2 regions of the Priestia flexa genome follow, and region 1 is predicted to be linked to the other one. Evidence: predicted binding sites of a transcription regulator. Region 1 holds the regulator's gene; the other holds the start of a gene.

Region 1 (7,179 bases):
TTTGGGGGAGTTGTACCTGAGATTGCTTCACGGCATCATGTTGAGCAAATCACAATAGTTGTAGAAGAAGCTCTACATCAATCCAATATGACATTTGATGATATTGATGCAATTGCGGTAACAGAAGGACCAGGATTAGTAGGAGCATTATTAATTGGTGTCAACGCAGCTAAGGCGTTAGCTTTTGCTCATCAGAAGCCTTTAATTCCTGTACATCATATTGCGGGACATATTTATGCGAATCAACTTATTACGCCATTAAAATTTCCGTTACTAGCATTAGTTGTTTCGGGTGGACATACAGAACTTGTCTACATGAAAGAGCACGTTCGTTTTGAAGTCATTGGTGAAACAAGAGATGATGCAGCTGGTGAAGCATACGATAAAGTAGCACGTACGCTACAGTTACCATATCCAGGTGGTCCTCATATCGATCGTCTAGCTCAAGAGGGTGAACCCTTAATTGATCTACCGCGTGCCTGGTTGGAAGATGGCTCATATGATTTTAGTTTTAGTGGTTTAAAATCAGCAGTTATCAACACTGTGCATAACGCGAAACAAAAAGGTGAAGATATTAATCCACAAACATTAGCAGCTAGTTTTCAAGCTAGCGTAGTTGATGTTTTGGTAACAAAAACAGAAAAAGCTGTTCAAGAATATAACGTAAATCAACTGCTGTTAGCCGGTGGGGTAGCCGCAAATAAAGGGTTACGAGAGGCTCTACAGCAACGATTCGAAAAGTACTCTAATGTAGAGTTAGTTATTCCACCACTCTCTTTATGTACGGATAATGCTGCTATGATTGGAGCAGCAGCCAGCGTTTTATATCGTAAAGATAGAAGAGCAACCATGGCATTAAATGCGAATCCTGGGTTAGTGCTAGAATAGAGGGCTGTGGATAATATAGTGGTTATCCACAATTTTCAATCAATTTAGAATTAACTGTGGATAATGCATATATTAAAGCCCATCACCAAAAGGTGTATGGGCTTCTTTTGTGTATAAACTGTTAGCTTTCCTCAATACTTAGCTGAAGTTCTTCCCACTCTTCCATTAATGTGGATAACTCTTGTTGAAAAGTTTGGTTCTCATTGTTTAAACGCTGAGATTTTTCATGATCTTGGTAAATTACTGGGTCGCATAAAAGCTCTTCATTTTGCTCTAATTTTGCTTCCACTTCAGCAATTCGTTCTTCAATCTCTTCAATTCTTCTTTTTCGCTGCCTTAGAAGCTTTTTTTGTTCCTTATCTTGTATATATGACGTTTTGTCACTTTTCCCTACAGATAGTTCCTGAGCCATATTTGCTGCTTCAAGTTCTTTTCTTTCTTCCATTTCTGCTTTTTTCTCAACGTAGTAGTCATAGTCCCCTAAAAACTCTGTTGTTCCCTCTGCAGACAATTCGATAACCTTGTTGGTAACTCTGTTGATAAAGTAACGGTCATGGGAAACAAATAAAAGTGTACCTGGATAAGAGATTAATGCATTCTCCAATACTTGTTTACTATCTAGATCAAGGTGGTTAGTAGGCTCATCTAGAATTAAAAAGTTTGCTTTTTGCATCATCAGTTTTGCTAAGGCGAGTCTTGCTTTTTCTCCACCGCTTAGTGTGGAAACAACCTTTAAGACATCGTCGCCTGAAAATAAAAAATTACCGAGCACAGTTCGAATTTCTTTTTCAGTAGTAGTAGGGTAGTCGTCCCATAATTCATTGAGTACGGCTTTGTTAGACGTCAAGTTTGCCTGTTCTTGATCATAATAGCCTACGGCTACATTAGAACCGAATTGGATTTCTCCTGAAACAAAAGGAAGTTTATTCATTAAGCCTTTTAACAGAGTAGATTTACCAATCCCGTTTGGACCTACTAGGGCAATGCTATCTTGACGAGTAGCACGAAGGTTAATGTTTTTTACAATAAACTGATTTTCTTCATATCCAATGGAAAGGTTGTCAACTTTTAATACTTCATTTCCGCTTTGCCGTTCAATATCAAAGGAAAAGCTTGCACCTTTTTCACCATCGTTTGGCCGATCCATTAGCTCCATGCGTTCTAGCTGTTTACGTCTGCTTTGAGCTCGCTTTGTTGTTGAAGCCCTAGCAATATTTTTTTGAATGAAATCATTAAGCTTTGCTACTTCATCCTGCTGTTTTTCAAATTGCTTCATCTCACGCTCATAGCGTTCGGCTTTTTGTGTTAAATAATTTGAGTAGTTACCAGGATATTTATAGGTGGTTTTTTGACTTACTTCATAGACTTGTGTAACCACTTTATCAAGGAAGTAGCGATCATGGGAGACAATTAGGATAGCGCCATCGTAATTTTGTAAAAATTGCTCTAACCAAGCCAATGTTTCAATGTCAAGATGGTTGGTAGGCTCATCTAAAATTAGCAAATCAGGTTTAGTTAGTAACAGCTTAGCTAGAGCCAGTCGTGTTTTTTGCCCACCGCTTAGTGTAGAAATAGGGGTGGAGTAATCAAAGTTTGAAAAGCGAAACCCGTGCAGGATTGAACGAATGTCAGCTTCGTATTGGTATCCGCCTAGATCTTTAAAGGAAATTTGAAGCTGATCGTATTCCTTTAAAAGCTTTTCATAGTTGTTGGAATCCTGCTGATAAGAAGGGTCTCCCATTTTTTCTTCAAGCTTTCTTAGTTCTTTCTCCATTTTTTGCAATGGCTTGAAGACGGTTAACATTTCGTCCCAAATAGATAAAGTGGATTCTAACACTGTATCCTGTCCCATGTAGTCAATCGTTGTTTCTTTTGGCTTCATAATCTCTCCACTGTCGTAGGAAAGTTCACCAGAAATAATTTTTAGAAGCGTTGATTTTCCCGCTCCGTTTCGACCAACTAGTGCAATGCGGTCTTTAGATTGAACTTCAAGTTTTATATTTGATAAAATCGGGTCTGCCCCGTAATATTTCGTAATTCCGTTTAACTGTAGAATAATCATCGTTTCACCTCTACTCATTTCGACATAGTGTATTTTAACATATTTTTAAGACAGAAGTATGAATAGGTGCATGTCATAAGCATTTCCACAAAATTATGTGTAGAATTCATTATTACCACATAGACTGTGTTAAAATAAACTATAGACTACTGTTCATGAGTGAATAGAAGGTTCACTTAATGGAAGCGCTATCTAATTTAAAAAGAGAATCTTGCTAAGTCAAGCGGAGATCTGAACGATAGCCATTATATCTATCGTAATTAAGGGGGCACAAGATGAATACAGAAAACTTAAAAATACCACAAGCTACAGCAAAGCGGTTGCCACTATACTATCGTTTTATTAAAAATCTACATGCTTCTGGTAAGCAACGTGTATCGTCAGCAGAATTAAGCGAAGCGGTGAAAGTAGACTCCGCTACAATTCGTCGCGATTTTTCCTATTTTGGAGCCTTGGGTAAAAAGGGATATGGCTATAACGTCAATTATTTACTAAGTTTTTTTCGCAAAACATTAGATCAAGATGAAGTAACCAAAGTTGCTCTGATTGGTGTTGGTAATCTTGGAACAGCTTTTTTAAACTACAATTTCATTAAGAATAACAATACAAAAATTGAATTTGCTTTTGATGTTATTGAAGAAAAGGTGGGTACTAACGTTGGAGACGTACCCGTTTATCATTTAGATAAGCTTGAAGAACATATGACAGAAGATATTTCTGTTGCGATCCTAACGGTTCCAGCTACAGTGGCACAGCAAATTACGGACCGCTTAGTCAAATGCGGAATCAAAGGTATTTTAAATTTTACCCCTGCCCGTTTAAATGTGCCAAGCTCTATTCGTCTGCATCACATTGATTTAGCCGTAGAGCTTCAGTCGCTGGTTTACTTTTTGAAAAATTACCCTGAAAATAATATATAATAGAATATATATGTAATAAAGGAGGGGAAACCATGGGATTAGGTGCAGGTAGTGTGATTTTAATTGTAATTTTTGCACTTTTAGTTTTTGGACCAAAGAAGCTTCCCGAGCTTGGTCGAGCTGTAGGCCACACGTTAAGGGAGTTTAAAAGTGCCACTAAAGGAATAATGGAAGATAACGAAGACGAGGGCAAGAAGAAAGAACGAAATCAATAGAGGAATGATTGACATATGAACGAACAAGAAATGTCTGTATATGATCACATTGGTGAACTGCGAAAAAGGATTTTAATCGTCGTCTTTTTCTTTTTTATTGCTACAATTGGCGGTTTTTTCTTAGCGGATCGCGTTATTATTTATCTACAATCAGCAGACGAGGCAAGCTCGCTAACAATGAACGCATTTAAATTGACCGATCCGGTTAAGATTTATATGCAGTTTGCGTTTGTAATTGGATGTGTTGTTTCTGCTCCTATTGCTCTCTATCAATTATGGGCATTTATAAGTCCAGGCTTGTATGATAAAGAGCGAAAAGTAACTCTTGGATACATTCCAATTTCAATTATCCTATTTCTTACTGGTATTTCGTTTGCTTACTTTGTTCTCTTTCCTTTTGTAGTAGAGTTTATGATTCGAATAGCGGATAAGCTAGATGTTAACCAAGTTATTGGTATCAATGAATATTTTTCATTTTTATTTCAGCTTACGCTACCATTTGGTCTATTGTTTCAATTACCCGTTGTCATTATGTTTTTAACAAGACTAGGTATTGTGACGCCACAGTTCTTAAGCAGTATCCGGAAGTACGCTTATTTTGTGTTATTAGTCATAGCGGCTTTTATTACACCTCCAGAATTGTTATCACACCTAATGGTTACAATTCCTTTATTCATCCTTTATGAAATTAGCATTATTATTTCTCGCATTTCCTATCGTAAAATGCTGAAACATAGACAACAATATGAAGAAGCCGTTGGAATTTCTTCTGAATAACAAAAAAAAGCCCCTGTTGTAAGGGGCCTTTTTATTTCTGAGAATCGTTGCTATTTGACTTTTTATATTGCTCCTGAAGCTTTTTAATCTTGCGGTGCAATGAAAAGGTTCGAATCGCAAAGCGAAAATCAAAAGCAGCGACTAAGGCAAACAAGATAGTTGGTAAGGTCCATACGGTCGTATCGACGCTTAAAATAGCTAAATACGTAAAGAGGATTCCCATAATTAAGTAGATAAATCCTCTGGTTAGAGGGATATTATTCATAAACCAAGTCCTTTAATAATAAACTGTAGCTGTTCAGCCTGTTTTTGAATTTCAATAATTTCATCAGCAAAAATCGTTTGAACTAACACAACAATCGTGTTCATCAAGACATGAGCTATAATTGGAACAATAATCAGCTTCGTTCTTGCATATAAAAACGCGAATACAAATCCCATAGCCGTGTAAACTAATAAATGTTCGAAATCCCAGTGGACTGCTGCAAATATAAGTGAACTAATAAAGGCTGAAATAAAGAAATTATATTTACGATATAGAGAACCAAAGATGATTTTTCGGAAGATAATTTCTTCTAAAATTGGTCCAATAACGGATGTGACAACAATTAATAAAGGCGTAACTTTCACTAAATTCAAGATCATTTCCGTATTTTCAGAACCAGGTTCAATACCCAATAAGTTCATTTCAATCATGGCAGCCACAGATTGAGAAGCCATTGCTAAAAAGATGCCAAAGATTGACCAGAATATAGCTGTTGGTAAGCCAGCATGTTCATGTCTCATTGACATTTCACGCTTTAACAACAAAAGTACAATTACTAAAGCCAAGCTAAAGCTGATAATTGTCCAATAAGTCATCGCAAGCTGTTTAGCTACTCCAACGGGTTCGTCATTAAACAGTCCGAGGGATAATAATAACGGAATGCCTAAAATGCTAGAAAACTGCATGATGATATAAGTCAGTACGATATAACCATAGCGCTTTTCCAATCTTCCATACTCCTTTAAAAGGTTTTTTATGTATCATTGTCGAAGAACATGTAGGGAAGCTTTTTGATATGTTTCTTCTTGTTCGTATTGTAACATACATATTATATGAGAGATAAAAGAATGCCTTCTTTTTATGTAGGTATGAGTAGTATGAGTTGAAAAAGGATTTTTTAAATTTTTTTGTGTTTAATACTTGCAAAAAAAAGCTACTTTGTTTTAATATAATAAATGTGTTAGCACTCGGTGAGGTTGAGTGCTAATAAAATGTAAAAACATATTATTTGAGGAGGTTGTTTCACTTGTTAAAGCCATTAGGTGATCGCGTAGTGATTGAACTTGTAAAATCTGAGGAAAAAACAGCAAGCGGTATCGTATTACCAGACAGCGCTAAAGAGAAACCACAAGAGGGTAAAGTTGTTGCTGTTGGTACAGGTCGAGTATTAGAAAGCGGTGAGCGTGTAGCATTAGAGGTAGCTGCAGGCGATCGTATTATCTTCTCAAAATATGCTGGTACTGAAGTGAAATACGAAGGTACTGAATACTTACTTTTACGCGAAAGCGACATTTTAGCTGTAATCGGCTAATTATTCATAACGACTTTTAACAATGTAGAATAGATTATTTTTAAACAATTAGGAGGATGAGTCAAATGGCAAAAGACATTAAGTTTAGCGAAGAAGCACGCCGCTCAATGCTACGTGGTGTGGATACATTAGCGAATGCTGTAAAAGTAACGCTTGGACCAAAAGGGCGTAACGTAGTACTAGAGAAAAAATTCGGTTCTCCATTAATTACAAATGACGGTGTAACAATTGCGAAAGAAATTGAATTAGAAGATGCATTCGAAAACATGGGTGCAAAATTAGTAGCAGAAGTTGCTAGCAAAACAAACGACGTTGCTGGTGACGGTACGACAACTGCAACAGTTTTAGCACAAGCAATGATTCGTGAAGGTCTTAAGAACGTAACGGCTGGTGCGAACCCAATGGGTATCCGTAAAGGGATGGAAAAAGCAGTAGCAGTAGCGATTGAAGAGTTAAAAGCAATTTCTAAACCAATCCAAGGTAAAGATTCAATTGCGCAAGTAGCGGCTATTTCAGCGGCTGACGAAGAAGTAGGTCAATTAATCGCTGAAGCAATGGAGCGCGTTGGTAACGACGGCGTTATTACGCTTGAAGAATCTAAAGGCTTCACAACTGAATTAGAAGTTGTAGAAGGTATGCAGTTTGACCGTGGATATGCATCTCCATACATGGTAACTGATTCAGATAAAATGGAAGCTGTATTAGAAGATCCGTATATCTTAATCACAGATAAGAAAATT
Region 2 (7,179 bases), 1.8 Mb from region 1:
GCTCTCTAAAAAATCTTGATTGTAACAAAGGGCTATTTAAAGAAAAGCCAATTTATTTTTTCTGCACGCTTTTTTCCATTTGAAACTATATTATGAAGAAACTTTTTTGTTGACGTACGTTCTAGATGACAGCTATGATGATACTAATATGGGTATGAAGTTACGTCAGGGAGGATACAATGATACTACTTTATATTGGTGTAATCTTATTTTGTTGTGCCATTATGTTTAGTTTATATAATCGCCATGTGCCCGTTCATGGAATTAAGAAGCTTTCTACGCTTGACTGTGAGACTACGGAAATTGCAGTCGTAGATGTTCGACATTTTCATGAAATGAAACATAAACCTTGTCAAAAAGCTATACACATTCCGCTGCCGTACTTGGAAAGACAACATGTTGAAATTCCGTCAAAACAAGTAGTAGTTATTGCACCGGATACAATTGCAAGAAACTTAAGCATTCGTAAGCTGCAAAAGTATGGCTATCAAGTAAAGGGATATTGCTGTGCATGTGAAGGATAAGTCATTAGTAACGCACAAAATATAGGAGGGATACTGCGTGAATTATACTGATCAGACAAAAAATCGGTTAAAGCGAGTAGAAGGTCAAGTGCGAGGCGTACTGCGTATGATGGAAGAAGATAAAGACTGTAAAGACGTTGTAACGCAATTATCAGCTGTTCGAAGCGCAGTCGACCGAACCATTGCTCAGATTGTTGCGCTAAACTTAGAACAATGTATTGTTGAAAGACAACAAGCTGGAGAAGAGACTGCAAAAGTCGTAGAAGAAGCAATTGCCTTATTAGTAAAGAGTCGATGAGTAGAAAAGTTATCTGACGAAAGTCTGATAGCTTTTTTTTTGATTTTCATGCATAATTCGTACATATTATTTTTTAACGTCACTCACTAAATGGAAAGGAGCGTGAATACCAATTCGAAAGTTTAAGCGACTCTTAGTTCTAATCATTCTTATAGGTGCTATTGTGGGAGGTATTGAATTTCTTCGATATCCAATTCACAGCAACGCTAAGGATGTTGAAGAGCATATAAGAAAATGGAAAGGGATGGGGGACATTAACGGTTCCAAAAAGCTTGACATTCGAGAAATCCAAAAAATTAGCAGTTCGGACACATATGTTGCGTTATTCACTATTCCTGGTAGTGGAGAAGGAATGGCGATTTTAAAAGAAGGATGGAGCAAAAGGTTACGGATTGAAGTAATGACAAAGATGAACAATCTTGTTGAGTATGATGATATACATACTAATAAAGGGACGTATGCGCTGTTTTTAGGAAAGAACCCAAGTAAACAAATACATCGAGTGAAGGCCTCACTTGTAAATGACAATTATACGTTTGATATTAAAGTTCCCAAAGGAGAATATTTTATTTCATATCAACCTGTGCCAAAATATGTTGAAAAACCATTTCCAGCGGATCTTATTCTATTGAATAATTCAGGAGATGACATCACTGTTAAGGAATATATGGATCAAGAGCTGCGTGAATAACACGCAGCTTCTTTTAGTATGTAGACAACATACATGTCAATTTTTGAACTTTTTGTGAAGTATATAACAAAAGCATTTAATGTGTAATATACTGTAAATGGGCGGTAATCGAACCTACCAAACTTGAATATTGATTGACACAATTCTGTATAGATTTTGTCACAAAATATTCAATAATAGATGAAACCCCTTTTGTATCAAGGGTGATTGCGGTTACATTACATGAATTACCTTTAAAAAGGTAAGTTTCGGTAAGAAAATGCAACATTCATCCTTTTATTTACATTTATTCCTTGTCGAATATATGCTAAAATATCGCAAGGATTGAAGTGTTCTTTGACCTCATGTTTTTACACTATTTTAGAATATTTTCAAAATAAGAAAATCGACAAAAAGTGACGAAAAAATTGTCACTTTGTATTACAATAGTAATGGTTGATGTATAACATGAGTTTAAAGAGATTTTGTATTAAAGCTTTCTATAGTTAACTAGATAGAAAGTTTTAGAGATGATCTAATTTAGAGGCTTCGCATCATGAGTTGTTAGAAAGGAGAGTTTTTAGTGAAACCAAAAAAAGGATTTTGGAAGCTAGCAGGTTTATTCTCTGCACTTTCAGTATTTTTCTTGAGCGGCTGTTCAGAATTAGCCGTTTTGAATCCTCAAGGTCCTGTCGCTAAAGAACAAGCTGACCTTATTGTTTGGTCGCTTTGGATGATGGCGATTGTGGTCGTAGTAGTATTTGCAATCTTTGCTTATGTACTTATTAAATTTCGTGAAAGACCTGACAACATGGACTATGAGCCACCAGAACAAGAGGGTAACTTAAAGATGGAGATTATCTGGACTGCGTTCCCGATTATTATCTTAATTCTTTTAGCAATCCCAACTGTAAAATCAATTTATGCTCTTGAAGAACCACCGAAAAATGAGCAAACAAAAATTGAAGAACCGTTAACAATTCATGTTACTTCAGCAAACTGGAAATGGATTTTCAGTTATCCGGAAGAAAACATTGAAACAGTTAACTATGTAAACATTCCAGAAGATCGTCCAGTTCGCTTTGAATTGACGTCTCAAGGTTCAATGAACTCGTTCTGGGTACCGGAGCTTGGTGGACAAAAGTATTCAATGAACAACATGGCGATGGATTTATATCTTCAAGCTGATAACCCAGGTTCTTATATCGGACGAAGTGCTAACTTCTCAGGTGAGCACTTTACAGATATGGAATTTGAAGTGTTAGCCCAAACTCACGAAGACTATGAAGAGTGGGTTGACGAAGTGAAGGCAACAGCTAAGCCATTAACTGAAGAGAAGTATGATGAAATTATTGAACCAGGTGTAGTAGGTCGCATGACGTTCAACGGTACGCACTTAGAGTGGGTTAACCACGCAAAAGACGCATACATCCCTGGTAAAGTAGACGAGCGCGGCATGAACATGGGACATGGCAATCACAACCATGGCAGCGACGATAGCAAAAAAGAAAGCGACGAAAGCCATGACGAGCATGAAGGTCATGATGAACATGAAGGTCATTAATACGGGCCTAAATAAACGTACGATTGGGGGAAGACATAATGAAGCTAGATGAATTCTTTGTCACTGGCGATCCCGTCATTTATGCAGCTGACGCAGCGATTGTCTTGACAACCATCGGTATCATTTTTGTCTTAACATATTTCAAAAAATGGAAATGGTTATGGACAGAATGGTTAACAACAGTAGACCATAAAAAACTTGGTGTAATGTATATTCTTGCAGCCGTCTTAATGCTTTTCCGCGGCGGTGTAGATGGACTTATGATGCGTATGCAGTTAGCGTTCCCGGATATGAATATCCTGAACCCGCATCACTATAACGGCGTATTTACAGCTCATGGTGTTATCATGATTCTATTCATGGCAATGCCATTCTTGATTGGTTTAATGAACGTTGTCGTTCCGCTTCAAATTGGAGCGCGTGACGTAGCATATCCGTTCTTGAACGCAGTAAGTTTCTGGACATTCTTTATGGGAGCTATGTTATTTAACATCTCTTTCGTTATTGGAGGAGCTCCTGATGCTGGTTGGACATCATATTTCCCTCTGGCCGGAAAAGAATTTAGTGAAAGTATAGCGAACAACTACTATGCAATTGCTATTCAGATTGCCGGTGTTGGTACCCTAATGACAGGTATTAACTTCTTAGTTACGATTTTAAAAATGCGTGCACCAGGCATGACGTTAATGAAAATGCCAATGTTTACTTGGTCAATTTTAGTTACGTCAGTTATTATCATCTTTGCGTTCCCTGTATTAACAGTAGCGCTTGCGTTAATGACGCTTGACCGCGTATTCGACACAGCATTCTTTACGGTTGCCAACGGTGGTCTCCCGATGATGTGGGCAAACCTATTCTGGATTTGGGGACATCCTGAAGTATATATCGTAATTTTACCGGCGTTCGGTATTTTCTCTGAAATCATTAGTACACACTCTCGCAAAAACCTATTTGGTTATAAAGCGATGATTATCTCAATGGTTGGTATCGCGTTCTTAAGTTACATTGTATGGGTTCACCACTTCTTTACAATGGGTAACGCGCCTGCAGTTAACTCGTTCTTCTCGATTACAACGATGTTAATCGCTGTTCCAACCGGAGTTAAAATATTTAACTGGCTCTTTACCATGTATAAAGGCCGTATTAAATTTACAACATCAATGCTATGGTCACTTGCGTTTATCCCAAACTTCGTTATTGGTGGGGTAACTGGGGTAATGCTTGCAATGGCTTCAGCTGACTATCAGTACCATAACAGTTACTTCCTAGTAGCTCACTTCCACTATGTATTAATCTCAGGAACAGTATTTGCATGTTTCGCTGGATTATACTACTGGTATCCAAAGATTTTCGGTCACACGCTGAACGAAAAGCTAGGAAAAATCTCTTTCTGGATCTTCGTTGTTGGATTTAACGTATGTTTCTTCCCACAATATTTCCTAGGTCTAGATGGTATGACTCGTCGTATGCAAACTTATTCAGAAACATTAGGTTGGGGAACATTAAACTTAATTTCAACAATCGGTGCTTTCTTAATGGGTGCAGGTTTCATCGTATTGGTTGTAAATTTACTTTGGAGCGCTTGGAAAAACAAACGCGACACTGCAAACGACCCATGGGATGGACGTACGCTTGAATGGTGGACTAAATCACCAGTTCAACACTATAACTTTGCGGTAGTTCCACATGTGAAAGAAATGGATGAGTTCTGGCACATGAAAAAACGTGGAGAAACAAAAATTAAAGAAGAAGACATTAAACCAATTCATTTACCAAGCAACTCAGGTATCCCATTCATCTCAGGTGTATTCTGGTTCATCGGTGGATTTGGACTTGTCTTTGAATGGATGCCAATGGCGATCTTCGGATTAATCGGAATTTTAGCTTGTCTAGTTGCACGATCATTTGACTATGATGAAGGCTTCTATGTTCCGGTAGATGAGATTAAACAAACAGAAGGTATTACAGGGGGTGACAAATAATGGGTGGACATTTAGATAAGTCATTACCACTCGAGTATCAAGATCACCAGGGCCGAATGAATATTCTCGGCTTCTGGATTTTCTTGGGTGCGGAAATTGCACTGTTCTCTACGCTGTTTGTCACGTATTTAACGTATCATACTCGTACAGCTGGAGGCCCTGGACCACAAGATTTATATATTGTTGAAACGTTTATGATTCAAACAGTTTTACTATTAGTAAGTAGTTTCACAATGGGAATCGTTGTATGGCACATGCGTAATAATAACTTAAAAGGGTTAATTACTTGGCTAGTTATTACGCTTTTACTAGGTGCAGGATTCTTGTACTATGAAATTGAAGAGTTCATTCTTTATGCAGCTCACGAAGGTGCAACAATGCAAACTAGTGCATTCTTGTCTTCATTCTTTGCGCTGTTGGGAACACATGGACTTCACGTAACGATGGGTATTGGTTGGGCAATTTTACTTATTATCCAGTTAGTAAAGCGCGGCTTAACGCCTGTTACAGCAAGAAAAGTATTTATTATCGGTTTATACTGGCATTTCCTTGACGTAGTATGGATTTTCATCTTTACGTATGTATACTTGAACGGATTGGTGGGATAAGACATGGAAAACAAACAAGGCCAAAAAGCAGGATTTCCGCTTAGTCATGTAATGGGGCTTATCCTTTCTTTAGCACTAACGTTTGCAGCGCTTGGATTAGTTATGTTAGCTGACTTATCAAGAGGCGTAACGATGACACTAATCTCAATTCTTGCGTTCTTACAAGCAGCTATGCAGCTTGTGATGTTCATGCACATGACTGAAAGTGAAAACGGCAAGGTACAAGTTGCAAATATGCTTTATAGCTTCTTTATTGCACTATGTATCGTTGTTGGTACGCTTTGGATCTTAGCAGATCACTTTAACCATTAATACAAAAAGCCACTTACTTCTGCGTAAGTGGCTTTTTTACTATTCATTAGTAGCCTTATATCGAAGTGTTTGATAGTGACCTGTGGCCACTCGGTCGACCACTTCACCCTCCTCATTTGTATATACCTCGTATTCCTCATAAACTTCAACATCAAAACCATTGATTCTTTCAGTTGTTATAAGAACATTTTTAAGGCTCATTTCAACGTCTTCATCGTTACTTGAAGCTTCTACTTCACCGCTGTCTAAAGAAAGAGGTGAGACGGCTTCAAAGTATTCTTGAGACTCGTTGTCCATGTAGCTAATCACAACCATGATTCCAATAAAAAAGATTCCTAAAAACAATATACGAGCTGATGTCATCTTAAAAGACCCCCGTAAATTGACATACTAAAACAACTAAGCCAAGAATCCATACGTAAACAGCAAATGTTTTTAGAGAATGATGCTTTAAATAGTGAATCATCCATTTTACGGCCATATAGCCAAAAAGCGCAGCCGAACATGTTGCTACAAATAAAGAGAAAAACGAGATGTATTCCACACCACCACCGACAACATCTTTAAGCTGTAAAAGAACGGCTCCACATATGGCTGGCGTTGACAGTAAAAAAGAAAAGTAAGCAGCTGTTTCTCGGTCTAGCTTACGCATTAAAGCAGCTGCCATTGTTAGACCAGAACGTGAAACGGCAGGAAAGATGGCGGCTGCTTGAAAGGTACCGATAAACAGTGCGTCCTTGTAGGAAATATCGTGCATCTTTTTTGCTCCTTTTTTTACTGAGTCAGCAAACCATAAGAAAAGACCTGTTACAAGAAATTCCCATCCAATTGTAGAACCTGTAATTGAGATTTCCTCAAAATAATCTTTAAATAATAAGCCAACCACAACAGCTGGAATCGTACCAATGATTAGCAAGAAGGTAAGCTTGCTAAACGGGTGACGAATCATGTGCCACAGCTCGTCTTTATAAAAGACAAAAATAGCAAGCAAGGTTCCAATATGTAGCATCGTATCTAGGTACAAACCTGCGCTATCTAATCCAAATAAGTGTCGACCTAAATACAAGTGCCCTGTGCTACTAATGGGTAAAAACTCTGTTAACCCTTGAATGATTCCTAAAATTAATGCTTCAATCCATGACATATTTTCACCTCTTAAAGCGTGTCCTTGTATTATTGTATCGACCAAAAGGCATGAACATGACAAAAATTAATGAGAAT

What was found. The regulator Rex, encoded in region 1, represses fermentation and respiration genes when NADH is low (regulators of the CRP and FNR family bind a similar motif). The targets are predictions, from matches to a motif close to TTGTGAAATATTTCACAA.
Region 2: the regulator Rex is predicted to act here: its motif matches at 1,873-1,890, upstream of qoxA (cytochrome aa3 quinol oxidase subunit II).

The regions. Positions count from the first base shown of each region.
Region 1 is NZ_CP090431.1:3,959,362-3,966,540, forward strand. It holds gene tsaD (tRNA (adenosine(37)-N6)-threonylcarbamoyltransferase complex transferase subunit TsaD) at 1-888, shown strand, start outside; gene LZP85_RS20530 (ABC-F family ATP-binding cassette domain-containing protein) at 1,010-2,950, opposite strand; gene LZP85_RS20535 (redox-sensing transcriptional repressor Rex) at 3,226-3,870, shown strand; gene LZP85_RS20540 (twin-arginine translocase TatA/TatE family subunit) at 3,903-4,085, shown strand; gene tatC (twin-arginine translocase subunit TatC) at 4,101-4,862, shown strand; gene LZP85_RS20550 (YdiK family protein) at 4,894-5,127, opposite strand; gene LZP85_RS20555 (CPBP family intramembrane glutamic endopeptidase) at 5,124-5,855, opposite strand; gene groES (co-chaperone GroES) at 6,155-6,439, shown strand; gene groL (chaperonin GroEL) at 6,505-7,179, shown strand, end outside.
Region 2 is NZ_CP090431.1:2,167,009-2,174,187, reverse strand. It holds gene crcB (fluoride efflux transporter CrcB) at 1-9, shown strand, start outside; gene LZP85_RS11205 (hypothetical protein) at 180-524, shown strand; gene LZP85_RS11200 (metal-sensitive transcriptional regulator) at 562-822, shown strand; gene LZP85_RS11195 (hypothetical protein) at 986-1,513, shown strand; gene qoxA (cytochrome aa3 quinol oxidase subunit II) at 2,076-3,056, shown strand; gene qoxB (cytochrome aa3 quinol oxidase subunit I) at 3,095-5,038, shown strand; gene qoxC (cytochrome aa3 quinol oxidase subunit III) at 5,038-5,646, shown strand; gene qoxD (cytochrome aa3 quinol oxidase subunit IV) at 5,650-5,958, shown strand; gene LZP85_RS11170 (hypothetical protein) at 5,998-6,321, opposite strand; gene LZP85_RS11165 (undecaprenyl-diphosphate phosphatase) at 6,323-7,102, opposite strand.